One region of the Bacillus daqingensis genome, then DNA from elsewhere that is predicted to be linked to it. Evidence: predicted binding sites of a transcription regulator. Region 1 holds the regulator's gene; each other region holds the start of a gene.

Region 1 (5,219 bases):
AACACGGATTGCATGCTACATTCATGCCAAAGCCGCTTTTCGGTGTGAATGGTAATGGAATGCATGCAAACATGTCTCTTTTCCGCAGTGAAAAAGATAATGCATTCTATGATGAGTCAACAGAAACTGGCATGAGTGAAACAGCTATGCAATTCCTGGCTGGTATTCTTAAGCATGCAGATGCTTTTACTGCCATTACGAATCCAACCGTTAACTCCTACAAACGACTCGTACCAGGTTATGAAGCACCTTGCTACATCGCATGGTCCATGCGTAACCGTTCACCGCTCGTGCGTATTCCTTCTTCACGTGGTCTTTCCACACGTATCGAGGTACGCAGCGTAGACCCTGCAGCTAATCCGTATCTGGCAATGGCAGCACTTCTGGCAGCAGGCCTTGACGGGGTGCGCAAGAAGCTTACTCCGCCAGAAGAAACAAACCGCAATATCTATGCGATGGATGCACAGGAGCGTGAAGCAGAAGGCATCCAGGCGCTTCCTGCATCACTGAAAGAAGCGATTGAAGCATTGGCAAAAAACGAGACGATTACGAAATCACTCGGAAGCCATGCTCTGGAACACTTCATTGAAGCGAAAGAAATTGAGTGGGATATGTTTGCCACCCAGGTTCACCCTTGGGAGCGCGAGCAGTACATCCAGACGTATTAAGAATAGCGAAGAGCTGTCCGCATCCGGACAGCTCTTCTTTTGTGAATTTAGCCGCATAAAACAGCAGCGCCTCCTGATTGTTCAGGAGGCGCTGCTGTACAGTCATCGGTTATTCCCGTTTAATGAAGCGTGCGGAACACCCCGACAACCTTACCGAGAATTTGAACGTAATCTAAGATGATCGGCTCGAGAGAAGCGTTTTCCGGCTGAAGGCGGAAATAATCCTTCTCTTTAAAAAAACGTTTGACAGTAGCTTCGTTTTCATCGGTCATGGCTACGACAATATCTCCATTATCCGCATGGGCCTGCTGGCGTACAACGACGTAATCACCGTCGAATATACCGGCTTCGATCATGGAATCACCAGAAATCTCCAGAATAAACGATTCTTCATCCTGTGCGAGACTAGCCGGAAGTGGAACATACTCTTCAACATTTTCAATCGCGGTTATCGGCTGCCCGGCCGTTACCTTACCAATTACAGGAACAGAGATGGACGGGGTATGCGCAATAGACTGGTCACCCTCCTGACCAATAACTTCAATCGCTCTCGGCTTTGTAGGATCGCGACGAATAAAGCCTTTTTTTTCTAATCTGGAAAGATGGCCGTGAACGGTCGAGCTGGAAGCGAGACCGACTGCTTCACCAATCTCTCTGACGGACGGAGGATAGCCTTTATCCTTGACCTCATCCCGGATAAAATCGAGGATCGCCTGCTGCCGGGTGGATAATTTCGTCATGTAAACACCTCATTATTTTAGGTTAGAAACATTCGAGCTTATATTTCCTTATGGAAAAGTATAGCATGAGAACAAAGGTTTCGCAAACGTTCGTTCTATTTTAATGTTGACACGAACGTTCGTTCCTTGTAAGCTGTTTATAGAATGTACGAACAAATATTCCTGCGAACAAAGGGGCGAACAGTTATGATCAGGCATTGGAACATCACAGGACCAGTAACATCACTACTTGCAGCAGCTGCTATTTTCTCAGCAGCCGGGGTAACCGGAGAAGATCATCCTGTTATGCCGGCCGACGGCGAACACGTGGTGAAGGAAGGTGAATCACTTTGGACTGTAGCTGATTCTATGTCTGAAGAGCTGGACATGAAGCTGGAAGAAACCGTATACTGGCTGAAGCAGGAAAATGAGCTGGACAATGAAACAATTTATCCTGGACAATCATTAACCGTACCAGGCGAGTGGATTGGAGTGGCATCAGAGTGAATGCTTTTATATACTGCCGCGTAAGCACTGAAAAAGAAACACAGCAAAGTTCGTTGGCACGGCAGGAAGAAGAGCTGGCGGCAGCTGCAAAAGAATGGGGAATGAATACGGTACAAATTGAACGGGAGGAAGCGAGCGGTTATGACGTCGACAGGCCTGGGATTCTCACGATCCTGGAGGGAATGAAAGAAACTGAAGATGCTTGTTTGCTTATTCAGGATGAAACCCGGCTTGGACGAGGGAATGCCAGGATGGCTCTACTGCACCAGCTTCGTAAATATGACTGCACTGTTTATTCCATTAAGGATAATGGGAAGCTGCAAGTTTCAGAGACTGATTCAATGGTATTGGAAATTGTATCGCTTGTCGAAGAATATCAGCGCAAGCTTCAAAATGCGAAGATCAAGCGCGGGATGAAGAAGGCGGTTGATGGCGGCTACAAACCTCACAATAATTTGGAACGGCATCGCCTCGGCGGCCGTAAAAAAATGGAGGTCCCGGTAGAGGAAATCGTCCGGCTTCGTCACAACGGAATGACGTTTCATGAGATTGCAGTCATGATGCGTGGGCTTGGATTTACGGTTTCCAAAGCTACTGCTCACAGAAGGTACCGGGAATACGTGAATGAGAGCAGACTGCTTGAAAACGATTCTGTGAACCGGTAAAATGAACCTATTATTTATAATTGGAGGCATGTTACAGGTGATCAGTAAAGAAAAACTCGACCGGATTAACCTATTAGCTAAAAAAGCTAAGGCAGACGGTTTATCTATCAAAGAACAAAAAGAACAAAAAGAGCTGCGCCAGGAATATTTAAAAAACGTTCGCAGCAGTTTTCGTAATCAACTGAGCTCTGTTAAAGTGGTTGATGAAGAAGGAAATGATGTAACGCCGGAAAAGCTGAAAGCGGAAAAACGGAACAACAATATTATTCATTAGCAGATAAACCATTCTTTTAAAGGAATGGTTTTTTATCAGTCTATTTGTTCATTGAATGAACAAATAGACTGAACCCGCGCCTGTCAACGATACGCCAGTCTGCAGACGTACGTACAATTGTGTGCAAAGTTTCGTTTTCTGGTTGTCTAACCGGTGCGAAACATATATCATAAAACGAGTAAGGTAAATTAAAACGCAAAGTGAGGGTGTTAATTCATGACAATGACCACTTCCGTTGATCAACTGTCGATTAATACGATCCGTACCCTATCAATTGACAGCATTGAAAAAGCTAATTCCGGACATCCGGGTATGCCAATGGGCTCTGCACCGATGGCGTACAAGTTATTCACTGAATTTATGCAGCACAACCCGGCGAATCCTGACTGGTTTAACCGGGACAGATTCATCCTGTCAGCAGGTCATGGATCCATGCTGCTTTACAGCCTGCTGCACCTGCACGGCTATGATGTAACGCTTGATGATTTGAAGAACTTCCGACAGTTCAACAGCCGTACTCCTGGCCACCCTGAATATAAGCACACCCCCGGCGTTGAGGCAACTACTGGACCGCTTGGACAGGGAATTGCGATGGCTACGGGCTTTGCGATGGCTGAAGCGCACCTTAGCGCAGTGTATAACAAGCCTGGATACGACCTGATCGACCACTATACGTACACGATCTGTGGAGATGGTGATCTAATGGAAGGGGTTTCGGCTGAATCGGCCTCTCTCGCTGGACACCTGAAACTCGGTAAACTGATTGTTCTTTACGATTCCAACGACATCTCACTGGATGGCGATCTGCACCAGTCATTCTCTGAAAGCGTAGCTGACCGGTACCGTGCGTATGGATGGCATGTATTGTACGTAGAGGATGGCAATGACCTTGAAGCAATCACAAAAGCTGTTGAAGAAGCGAAAGCGGATGATCGTCCATCGATGATTGAAGTAAAGACAGTTATCGGGTACGGGTCTCCGAACAAGAGCGGGAAGTCGGCTTCCCACGGTGCTCCGCTTGGAGAAGAAGAAGCTGCAGCTGCTAAAAAAGCGTACAACTGGGAATATAAAGAACCGTTCTATATTCCTGACGAAGTAAAAGCGCATTACAACAGTCAGAAAGAAAAAGGACAGCAGCAGGAAGAGGCGTGGAACAATCTTTTCGCGTCTTATAAAGAAGAATATCCCGAGCTCGGCGCACAGCTCGAACGAGCGATTCACAACGAGCTTCCGGAAGACTGGGATGCAGATATCCCTGTATATGAGGAAGGCGATAAATCCGCTACAAGAGCATCCGGGGGCGAAGTGCTAAATGCCATTGCCGGCCGGGTACCTAATCTGTTTGGAGGGTCTGCAGACCTTGCATCATCCAATAAAACGATGCTGAATGGTGAAGAAGACTTTAGCCGCAACAACTACGCAGGACGAAACATCTGGTTCGGCGTAAGAGAATTTGCAATGGCGGCTGCCGTTAATGGCATGGCTCTTCACGGGGGAGTTAAACCTTACGGCGCTACATTCTTCGTCTTTTCTGATTACCTGCGACCGGCAGTCCGGCTTGCAGCCTTGATGAAAATTCCGTCTACGTTTGTCTTTACACATGACAGTATCGCTGTTGGGGAAGACGGTCCAACTCACGAACCGGTTGAACAGCTTCCATCTCTCCGTGCGATGCCAGGGCTTTCCCTTATTCGACCTGCTGACGGCAATGAGACAGCTGCGGCCTGGAGACTTGCTGTTGAATCTAAGGATCATCCGACCGCACTCGTGCTGACTCGACAAGGCCTGCCAGTGCTGCCAGGGTCAAAGGATTCAGCTTTGGAAGGTGTTAAAAAAGGCGCGTATGTAATTAGCGAAGCAAATGGACGTCCAGACGGCCTGCTGCTCGCCTCAGGTTCAGAAGTGTCACTAGCAGTGGATGCACAGTCTGCGCTTGAAAAAGAAGGCATTTTTGTATCAGTTGTATCTGTTCCAAGCTGGGACCGCTTTGACAAGCAGTCAGATGCGTATAAAGAATCTGTACTGCCATCCGATGTGAAGGCTCGACTGGCTATTGAAGTAGCTTCTCCGCTTGGATGGGAGCGTTATACTGGTTCAGAAGGGTCTGTGCTCGGGATTGAAACATTTGGTGCCTCAGCACCAGGTGATCAGATTATGAAGGAGTATGGATTCCATACAGACAACGTTGTAAACCGATTTAAACAGCTTTTAAACAAATAAGTGCCGTGTTCCAGATGGTCTGAGTTGAATCAGACCATCTGTTTTTTAGCTGATAAATAGCGAATCCTGTCCAAAAGCTTCTTTGCAAATGGACTGCTCTCATGTATACTAATGGAGGTTAGGAATTGTGAGTAGAAGGAGGGTCAGGCGATGCAGCTGTGGCTTG
Region 2 (5,219 bases), 290 kb from region 1:
ATACATAATTTCCGATTTTGGTTGTTCCGGTGCGGTCAAAGTTGATTGCGGCAATAAGCGGACCGTAGTTCGGAATAAAGAAATAGCCATTTACTGCCGGGAACATGGCAATCAGAAACAGCGGGTTGATGCCTAATCCTACTGCAAGCGGCATCAGCGCGCTGACTGTAGCCGCCTGGCTGTTCAGGAATATCGACATGAAGAACAGAGCAAATGCAAAGATCCACGGGGCCGTTTCCACCATTCCCTGCACCGCTGGTTCAATTTGATCCATATTCGCCTGGAAGAACGTATCCCCCATCCAGGCAATCCCGAATATCGCAACGACAGCTACAATTCCTGCACGAAACACGCTTCCCTCTGCCAGTTTATTCACATTAACTTTCCCTGCCAGAATGATGATTGCAGCAACTGTCAGCATAATGATTTGAATCGTATACGGCATCGACAGCGGCTCCATTTCGCCGTCTACCGCAAAGGAAGGTCTAAGCTCCGGAATACTTCCAAGCAGAACGATCAGCATCGCAGCAGCCAGAAACAGCCAGACCGAAAGCTTTGATACGGTTGTTACCTCTGCGGTATTTTCTCTCACTGCGGCAGGACGCAGCCCTTCTTTCACGCGCTTTTGATATTCCGGGTCGTCCTCCAGCTCAGCTCCCCGCTTCCGAATCACGAAAGCAGAAATCATAATCGCTGTAAAGGTTGCCGGAATGGTTACGGCAAGAATTTGAAAGAGCGTAATGTCGAACGGCGCCAGCAGAGCTACTAAGGCAACGGTTGCAGCTGAAATCGGGCTGGCTGTGATCGCCTGCTGCGAAGCAATGACAGCGATGGACATCGGTCGCTCCGGCCGTACTTTCGATTCCTGTGCAACTTCAGAAATAACGGGAAGCAGCGTGTAGGCGACGTGCCCGGTTCCAGCAAAAAAGGTGAAGAAATAGGTGACTACCGGAGCCATAAATGTGATGCGCTGCGGGTTTTTGCGCAGGATTTTCTCCGCAAGCCCGATCAGATAATCCATACCGCCAGAGGCCTGCAGGGCACCGGCCGCTGTGATAACCGCCACAATCATCAGCATGACATCAATCGGCGGCGACGTCGGCTCCAGACCGAAACCAAACGTCAAAATGGCAAGGCCGACCCCGCCCATGACGCCGAGGCCGATACCCCCGATTCGTGCTCCTATTACGATAGCGGCCAGAACGACCGCGAACTGAATCCAAAACATAGTTCTGTTCCTCCTGATTCATTTATGCAGACGTCCAGTCTGTTTTAACGCTCTTTATCATAGCAGTACACTGCAGAGAAGACGAGTCAGCTGTAGCCGGCTTCTTTGCATTTTTGCCGGCTCTGCTTTCTCAAAACGCTCTGAGCTTTCTGCTCCTCCTATTTTAAAGAGTATTATCGCATATGCACATCAATAAGCTCATGAAATCGATTACATCTGTTATTTGCTCCCATACCTGTTTTTTTGAATCAAATCAGGTTTGATAATCACCAAAAAGCGGAAATAAATAAGCGAACATGTGTTCTTGACCTGCTTTTCCGTTCAGAGTAAGATAAACATAGTGATTCCATCAGGAGGGCTGTCACATGAACCAGACTATTTTTCTTATCGATATGCAATCGTTTTTCGCCTCAGTGGAACAGCAGAAGTATGGACTTGCCCTCGGGACGCCGCTTGTTGTGTCAGGTGCTCCTTCGCGCCCCTCCGGCGTTATTCTTGCTGCAAGTCCGGAAGCCAAGCAGGCTGGTATTACAAATGGAGAGCGCCTCCGTGACGCAAGGCTGAAGTGCCCGAACGTGCGCATTGTCCCCCCGCACATGCAGGACTATCTCGACTGGTCCCTGCGAATCACCGATATTTTTGAAACGTTTACTGATCAAGTGGAACCTTACAGTATTGACGAGCAGTTTATGGATGTATCCGGATCCATTCGCCTCTTCGGTTCGCCGGAGAAGACGGCTGCTGCCGTTCAGGAAGCTGTTTATCAGGAAACGGGAGTCTATGCACGTGTCGGGATCGGCGACAATAAAGTGCTTGCTAAGATGGCGTGTGATTTGTTTGCAAAGAAGAGCAGCAGCGGCCAGGCCCGGCTCACGTCAGACGATGTAGAATCCAGGCTCTGGCCTCTTCCGGTCGAAAAGCTGTTCCGGGCCGGCGCGAAAATGAGCCGCCACCTCCGAATGCGCGGTCTTCAGACCATTGGCGACTTTGCCGCACTGAAACCTGAAGAAGTCCGCTCAAGATGGGGCATTCACGGTCAGGTGCTGTGGATGAATGCACAGGGCGTTGATCATTCTCCGGTTACCACCGAGACCTTTTCCGGTCAGAAAGCGATCGGCAACGGGATGACACTGCCGGCTGAGTACGTTCGTCTGGAAGACATTGAACTCGTGCTGCTCGAGCTGTGCGATGAAGTCTGCAGCAGGGCCCGTCGGGAGTTGAAAGCAGGAATAACTGTTTCCTGCGGGGCTTCCGGTCCAGCCGGCGGCTTTCACCGCAGCATCTCCATGCAGGAACCTTCCAGCGCCGCTTCGGCCGTCTTCGCAGCTGCCGCTTCCCTGCTCCGCCGCTTCTGGTCCGGCTTTCCCGTCCGCCGGATTCATGTGTCTCTTTCCGGACTTTCGCCCGATGGCTGTATCCAGCTGAATCTATTTCGGGATCCCGGCAAACAGCTTGCTTCCCGGGAGCTCGGCTACATGACTGACCGGCTCCACGACCGGTTCGGCAAACATGCCGTCAGGCGGGCTTCCTCCAAGCTGCCTGCTTCCCAGTTTCAAGAGAGAGCGCAGCGAATTGGAGGTCACTTTAAATGAAAGATCGTTATTTAAAGCGAGGAAATTTAATGTGGGAAGGCAGCCGTATGATGCTGCACGAGCATACGGCTGCCTTGAAAAAGCGGGCGGAACTGCAGAAACGCACACCGCCGCCCTCCCTCACCTCTGAAGACTGGGCCCTTTTCGGAGAACGGCTTCATACCGCTTCTTTTCAAGGGTTCGAAGTCGAGCTTCTTTTTTGGGAAGATGGCGCCGTCTACAGTGCAGTCGGTGTTCCCGTCCTTAGCGAAAAACGTATTTATATAGAAGGAACCGAGTTAAAGCCGGAACAACTGATTCGGGTAACGTATGCATAATACTTTGCAAATGCGAACGGCTGTGTCATGCTCACAGAGAACATTTCACAAAAGGAGTTGACCTGCATGATGCATCATACGATTCCTTTGAGTCAAAGTGTGCTGCGCGGCTCGTTCAGCCGGGACTACGATCCTGTTCTGACAGCTGCCTCAGAGGACACCATTACATTTCAAACACCAGATATCGAATGGGGATACAGCCCTGAACCGGGAAAAGCAGTACGAACGCTTCGACCGGCTGCAGAAGAAGCCGATCCAAAGCATCCGGTTATCGGTCCGATCGAGATTCAAGGAGCATCCCCCGGCATGACGGTCGAAGTACGTATCCAAAAGCTTGAAACCGGCTGGTATGGACGGAGCTGGGGTGGCGGAGCCGGCACTTGGCAGAGCGAGGCCATGCAGCTGACGGGTGATCGGACGGCGATCGACTGGCGTCTTGACCGAGAGACCTCGACGGCTACTGCTGACATAGGAGACGTCTCCTACACGGTTCCGATGCAGCCTTTTCTTGGATTGATTGCCCTGCAGCCGCGAGGAAGAGACGTCTATCCGACCCCTCCTCCTTACTATACCGGCGGAAACATTGACTGCCGGGAGCTGACAGCAGGCAGCAGCCTTTTTCTCCCCGTAGAAACGGAGGGAGCAATGCTATACGCCGGCGACGGCCATGCAGCCCAGGGTGATGGAGAAGTAAGCGGTACAGCAATCGAGTGTCCGATGGATAAAGCAAGCATTCAAATCATCCTGCATCCGGACATGACGCTCACCCAGCCCTACGCAAAAACTCCTGCCGGACTCGTTACCTTTGGTTTTGATACGGATCTGAACATTGCATGCGCCAATGCGCTGCGGGACATGAACCGGCGGATGGCTGCTGCATTTCAAATCACAGAAGAGCAGGCCGCCGCACTTGCCGGCGCTGTCGTAGATCTCCGCATCACCCAGGTCGTTAATGGTGTAAAAGGCGTGCATGCGGTTCTTCCTGAAGATCGGCTGCACGTTGCCGGACTCGCGAGCGACTCCAGTTGAAAATCAACGTATTAAAAAAACGCTTCCGAAGCCTGCTGGCTTTGCGGAAGCGTTTTTTCGTATCGATGATGCTCAGGCTCCAGGTTTACGGGTCCGGTTTGAAAACCTGGCTACCGTATAATAAGCCCGGTCATACAATTTCGCTTTAACACGGCGACGACGGCGTTCAAAGGATATCCATCCGCCGATGGCGGCAGCTGCAGCCGCAGCTGCCAGTAAAATCAACATCCACATAGCAGACTCCTTATTTAATACGACGATCTCCTGCATCCAGCTGCAGGAATGAAGTCAGTTTTTCCCATCCGCGTCCGTAAGGGGACAGGGGACGAAGCGTTCGGTATGGCCGGTTTGTGCCATCTTTTAGATTACGGGCTGCGTGCCGGAAGCGCTGAGCCGTATCTTGGTCCGGGTAAAGCGCAACAGGAAATCGTGAGGCAGAGGAATCCATATTTGTAATCCAGCCGATCACATTATCCGTTAATGTATAGGACAGGCAGGCTGCCATCGTTCTGTCTTTCTCAGGGTCGTACCGATTCAGCACGACAGCGGGCGAAACACCGATGGACTCCAGCTTTCCTACAACACCGTCTGCACAAGGGATGGAGCTTTCCTCCATCGTAGTCACCAGAACCGTTTGAGAGCTAAGATTTCCCCAGATCTCATAAGCCGCTTGCGGGACATCTGCAATGATCCATTCGAACGTCCCATTTTCCGCTTCATCCTTCAGCCTCGGCAGCTCTTCTGAGCGGGCCTGCATGATTTTCAGCAGCGGAGTATACGGAACGCTTCCATCTGCAGTGCCTGCCGCACCAATCAGGCAATCAGCCTTTTCCGAACAGTCAATTAACAGTACGCGCCTGCCGCTTAATGCGAGCGATACAGCGAGGTTAACCGCAGTCGTCGTTGCACCTGATCCTGACTCACCACTGGTAACACTGACAAATGGAATCATTGCATAACGCCTCCTTATAAAAATGAATACCTTCCACGGACGGTTCTCCTCTGCTACAATAAAAAGCATCATGCTTGATTGAGGAGGTCCTTCATTATGAC
Region 3 (5,219 bases), on a different contig from region 1:
AGCTTGTCGCAGCTGTCCTTGATTCATTAGCTGTTTCGCATGCGTCAGCTCTGAGCTTGCTTGCAGCAGCGTCCTTTCTTGTTTCATCGATGCGAATAACAGCCATCCGCTTCTGTTAATGGATTTATCAAGCTGCTGAATAACTTGTTCAAGCATCGGCTTCACTTGCGGAGCTGCCTGTTGCTGAAAGCGCTGTATCAACAGATCCATTCTCGCAAGACTTCTTACCGCTTCACGTTGAAATCCCTGAAATTCATCCCTAGCTGAGGCCATTGCCGGAGTTACTTCTCGTACCATTACCGTAATGCCAGAAGCCGACTGGACACGATCAGGAGGCTGGCTGGACGAGAGCTGTTGAAAGAGCTGGGCCGCTCGCACTTCTTTCCCTTCATCCAGCAAAAAAAGTACGTGCCGCAGCTGCTCCAGCGTTGAAGCATTTGCGGTTTGCTGTTGCTGCTGAAGCATCTGTTCTGCCGCAGTGCGAAGCGGAAGAGCAGGCGAATTTGCAGGAGCTTTGTCTAAAGCTGGAAAAACCAGCTCTCTCAGCTTATCAGCTGCAGTGCTCCTTCCGCCTTGAGATTGAGCAGAAAGAACGGTCCTCAACAGTTGATTCACTGCTTCAGCATGAACTGTTCCAGACGCCGACTGCTGCAGTGCAGTAACTGCATTTCTGACACCGGATCCACTTTCGTACGCCTGGAGCAGTGCCGGGAGCGTTTGCCGGAGTCCATGAACAGCAGGCGTGTCAGCACTGGCTCCTGCTGTCATGACCTGCTGCAATGCCTGCAGAGGTGTCGTATGAGCGGCGCGCTGGAAGCGATCCAGTACGTCGGCAGACAGTGCCGCACGCGTATCCATGGCCTGTTGAACCGCCTGAACTGAACCTCCCCGGCTTTCTGTCATAAACTGCACCACTGTGCGGACATTTTCACTCGTTAATCTTCCGTGAGCCTGCAGTATTCTAACAGCCTCCACTGTTTTAGCAACAGGCTGGCCGCCTGCCTCTCTGATTAACGCCTGAATATCGGGCCGTGAGCGATCCGACGCTTCAGCGGCTACAGCTGCGCGCAGCGTCACTTTCCCGTCTTGTATACGAGAAACATCTGCTTGCACGGTATCACCGCTGGGCACTCGCCCTTCAAATACGGCGTTGACCTCTCTGCCTCGGATTTGCACGACCGCTTCTCGCTCGCTGGTCCGTTCCACAATCACAGCTCTTACTGTTTCCCCTTCACGAGGTGCTGGCCGCTGCTCGTGTGAATATTGCTGGAAAGGCTGAATCTCCATATGACCATCCTCCTGCAGTCGGTACTGTGACCGTCTTTTATCTAGTTTCTATATCGGTTAAACATAAGAGCTCTTGAACCAATTCCTTGTTTTACTTGCTCTTCCGTATATCGCTTGACCCTAAAGAACTAGTACGGCAACGAGTTCAGCTACAAAAGCCGTCCGGTTACATCGGACGGCTCAGGCTGTTGTAAAAGTCTTTCAATTTACATATGTATTCGTGTGGTTGTATTTGCCCTCTGCTTACCCCAGCCTGCCGTGGCCTGGCCTTCAGCTATTTCTCAGAGGGCCTGGTATGGAGGGAAGAAAAGCAGGGGAGGATGGCGCGGCTTCACTCGGACTCAGGCTTCTCACGTGAAGCCTTCAAAAGCCGGTCCGGCTCCGCTCGTGTGATCTACCGCGAAAAAACAAAGCTGTAGAGAATCTTCAGACTGCTTGTTGCGCCTTCGCCGGAAACATTGGGGAAACCGCTTTGATTCTAAGAAAACAACGTCACGACTGGCAGAGGCGACTGCTTATTTACGTTTATCATGAATTCGATGATATACTGGCACCTCTATTTAACATCGAAACGTTTCCTCAAGAGGGTTCTATCGGTATGGAAGCCGATCGTGCAGTGCTAACCAGGCATGTGAAACGCACTGCCGGCCGCCGGATTCTCGACTCGTTTTAATCCCTCCAAGAGCGGAGTTCCTTCAGAGCCGACCACTCTCAGGGAAGTGACGAAGAATGGTACCATTTAACACGAGCCCGCCGTGTTAACGTTACCCAAACGACGTTTCGCTTTTAAGCTGCAGGGTGAAAGAGAGTCGAAAGGTTCACTGCCGCTCTGGTTTTGAGCGGTAGTTCATTCGTACGAAGGCAGCATGGGGAGTGAAAACATCTCGTGAAAAGCACTGCCCATATGAATCCATCCCCTTCTAACGTGCTATCTATTAAGTAAATTAGAAGAAGCCTTAAGCAGCAGCCTAAGGCAAATCTCTGTTTACAAGTGAAGATGGACGGCATGCGAACGAATTAATTTGCAGGTAAACTGATGTTGGAACAGCAAGCAGTTTAGACAGTCGATGTGGCACACCTGATTCTATTTGTAATAGCCTCGCCGAACAGCCGTTGGACCGAACCGCTCTTGCAGCTGTCTAACGTGTTCGTCTCGATCCCATTCTTCTTTGTCCTTCTGATAAGAAAACAAATCAAGCTGTTTTACTGCACTGCCTTTTTCAATCAGGTCAATTCCTGTTAAACCTAACAGCCTGACCCTGTCTCCGTTCCAAGATGTCTCCAGCAGCTCTTTGGCGCAGGATTCAATCGTCTGATGGTCGGAAAGTGGATATGGAAGTCTGATGGAACGCTGTATGGTTTCCCACGTACTGTATCTGATTGTAAGCTGCAGACCGGAAGCATAAACGTATTTCTTATGAAGTCGCTGTGCAACTAAATTGGACAGCAGATGAATTACTGGCGCCATATCCTGCAGGCTTACCGCATCTTCCGGAAGCGTGCGCGAATGACCGATACTTTTAAACTCTTCAGCTGATTCCGGATCAACGGGTCTGCTATCAATTCCCCACGCTTTTTCAAACATTCTGCCTCCACTCGAGCCGAACGTGCTTTTCAGCTTATCCTCTCCATAAGCTGCGATATCACCAATTGTTTCAATACTCAGCTGCTTCAGTTTTTCTGCTGTTCTCGCTCCAATTCCATGCATCTCCTCACAGGGCAGCGGCCATAAAAGGCGCTGCACATCCCGCTTTCGCAATACCTTAATACCTAGCGGTTTTTTCCAGTCACTTGCTGTTTTCGCAAGGAATTTGTTAGGTCCAATACCAATGCTGCAAGGAAGCCCCAAAGTATCCAGCACCTCCTGCTGAATTGATTGAGCCACGGCAACAGGATGCTTTCCATATAAGTATTTCGTCATATCCAGGTAGCCTTCATCAATCGATACCGGCTCCACTAAACCTGTTTTACTGCGCAGCACCTCAAAAAATTTTGCAGACATTTCCCGGTACCTTGGAAAGCGCGGCTCTCTGACAAGCAAATCGGGGCATGCCTTCTTAGCTTCCCACAGAGGCACCGGTGGCTTCACGCCCATTTTTTTAGCTTCGTAACTAGCCGTTACAACGATGCCTTTCCTTTTTTTGGCGTTTCCTGCAATAGCAAGCGGCTTGCCTTTTAGCGAAGGGTCATCAGCTGCTTCAACAGAGGCATAAAAGCTGTTCAAATCAATATGAAAAATGATTCGGTGACTCACGCTGACGCCCTCCTTTTCTCTCCATAGTCTCTTTTCATTTTATCAGATTTTGCTCCTGCACCGCTAAACGTTAAGCTACTCTTGCAAAGCTTTTTAGAGCAAAAAAGGCGGTAAAGCATAAACTGTTTTCAGCTATGATATGTATAAACTAACACTCAACTTCCTCCAAAGACGATAAGCCGCAAATAAGCAGGTACGATTCATGAAATTTACAAATTATTCACAACATTTTGTAAACATACGTTCGACCGTGACTATTATCTATGCTATACTACGTATATAGAAAGGTGGTCGATATTGATGAGGGAGCAATTTTATCAATCTCCTGTTCATCAATCGGTTCTTCACCTGGTTACGGAGGCCTTAAAGGAGTTTACGGCCGCCAGGGCGCCTTCACCTACGATTAGACAGCTGGCCCAGCTGATCGGCTGCTCAGAAGAGACGATCTTGGAGTCAATAGAGTTCGGCAGACAGGAATCGATTGGTCTTTTGCAGTGAATGGGATGCCCTTGAATTTGGAAATAGTTAAAAACGGTGCCGGTAATCCGGCACCGTTTTCAGGCTGTTGATAAAGTCAATTTGTTTACATGTTTATTCGATTGATTGACTTTCCCCTCTGTTTACCGAGCCTGCCGTGGGCTTGCCTTCAGCTATTTCTCAGGATAAACCTCTGAGAAAGGATCTTCAGGCTGCGCTAATTCCACGGGCACGCCGGACACAAAGGGAAAATGGATTTGTTTGATGGCGAAAAACGTTCCAATCGCTGGAAGCTGCAGCTTTTTTGGGTGGATACGTTGACGTTCATCCCGATTCGACATCGAAGCGCTGCCTAACGAAAGGTTCCCTCTAGATGGAACAAGCTCGTGTGAATCATCACCAGGGTTTTAACCGGACAGCCAGCTGCTAAATCGGAGGAAACCCGACTCCGAGAGGATCAGAACGAGGCGAAGATCCAGCGCTTCTGACGAAAGGAAGAAGCGGTTAGCTGAGGCCGTTCCCTCCGGAAAGCGAGGGTCCGCAGATGCAGGCAGATGCAAAGTCATTCACCTGAAATGACTTTATCAACACTCTGAAAACGGTACCGGATTACCGGCACCGTTTTTTGTTATGCGTGTGCTGACTGCTTCATCAATGCGTAAGTGAGCTCTGCAAGCTTATACAATTCCTGCTCGGGTATACTTTCAGCTGTTGTGTGAATGTCTTCATACCCTACGCCCAAATTGACAGTCGGGACGCCGTGTCCGGCTATAATATTCGCGTCGCTCCCTCCGCCGCTTTGCTTTAACAAAGGCTCTCTGCCGATTTGTTTAACAGCTTCAACTGCAAATTCAACAACCTCATCCGTTTCAGCCTGTTTAAAGCCCGGATAGACAAATTGAATATCCACATCCACAGTTGTCTGAAAGCGTTCAGCCGCCTTCTCGCATGCCTCTCGCATGGCAGCTGTCTGTGCTTCGAGCTTGGAACGGACGAGTGAACGTGCCTCAGCCTTCAAGTCGACTCGATCGCAAACGATATTTGTCTGGCTTCCGCCTTCAATTCTCCCAATATTTGCAGTTGTTTCCTCATCAATACGCCCAAGCGGCATGCGGCTTACCGCATCAGCAGCAACTTGAATAGCAGATATGCCACGTTCTGGCGCTACACCTGCATGCGCTTTTTGACCATGACATGTAAT

Evidence for each region. The regulator LexA, encoded in region 1, represses DNA repair genes until DNA is damaged. The targets are predictions, from matches to a motif close to CGAACATATGTTCG.
Region 2: a site for LexA is predicted at 1,520-1,533, ahead of ACFO4L_RS02250 (DNA polymerase IV). Genes of this name have one in related genera too.
Region 3: a site for LexA is predicted at 3,775-3,788, ahead of ACFO4L_RS15855 (DNA polymerase IV). Genes of this name have one in related genera too.

Annotation. Positions count from the first base shown of each region.
Region 1 covers NZ_JBHSGK010000003.1:484,415-489,633, forward strand. The annotation lists gene glnA (type I glutamate--ammonia ligase) at 1-668, shown strand, start outside; gene lexA (transcriptional repressor LexA) at 788-1,408, opposite strand; gene yneA (cell division suppressor protein YneA) at 1,595-1,894, shown strand; gene ACFO4L_RS03710 (YneB family resolvase-like protein) at 1,891-2,559, shown strand; gene ACFO4L_RS03715 (DUF896 domain-containing protein) at 2,597-2,833, shown strand; gene tkt (transketolase) at 3,056-5,053, shown strand; gene ACFO4L_RS03725 (YneF family protein) at 5,204-5,219, shown strand, end outside.
Region 2 covers NZ_JBHSGK010000003.1:199,158-204,376, reverse strand. The annotation lists gene ACFO4L_RS02255 (anaerobic C4-dicarboxylate transporter family protein) at 1-1,228, opposite strand, end outside; gene ACFO4L_RS02250 (DNA polymerase IV) at 1,594-2,820, shown strand; gene ACFO4L_RS02245 (YolD-like family protein) at 2,817-3,137, shown strand; gene ACFO4L_RS02240 (acetamidase/formamidase family protein) at 3,204-4,166, shown strand; gene ACFO4L_RS02235 (hypothetical protein) at 4,239-4,400, opposite strand; gene ACFO4L_RS02230 (tyrosine-protein kinase family protein) at 4,411-5,118, opposite strand.
Region 3 covers NZ_JBHSGK010000021.1:70,038-75,256, forward strand. The annotation lists gene ACFO4L_RS15850 (hypothetical protein) at 1-1,287, opposite strand, end outside; gene ACFO4L_RS15855 (DNA polymerase IV) at 2,372-3,541, opposite strand; gene ACFO4L_RS15860 (hypothetical protein) at 3,842-4,039, shown strand; gene ACFO4L_RS15865 (M20/M25/M40 family metallo-hydrolase) at 4,647-5,219, opposite strand, start outside.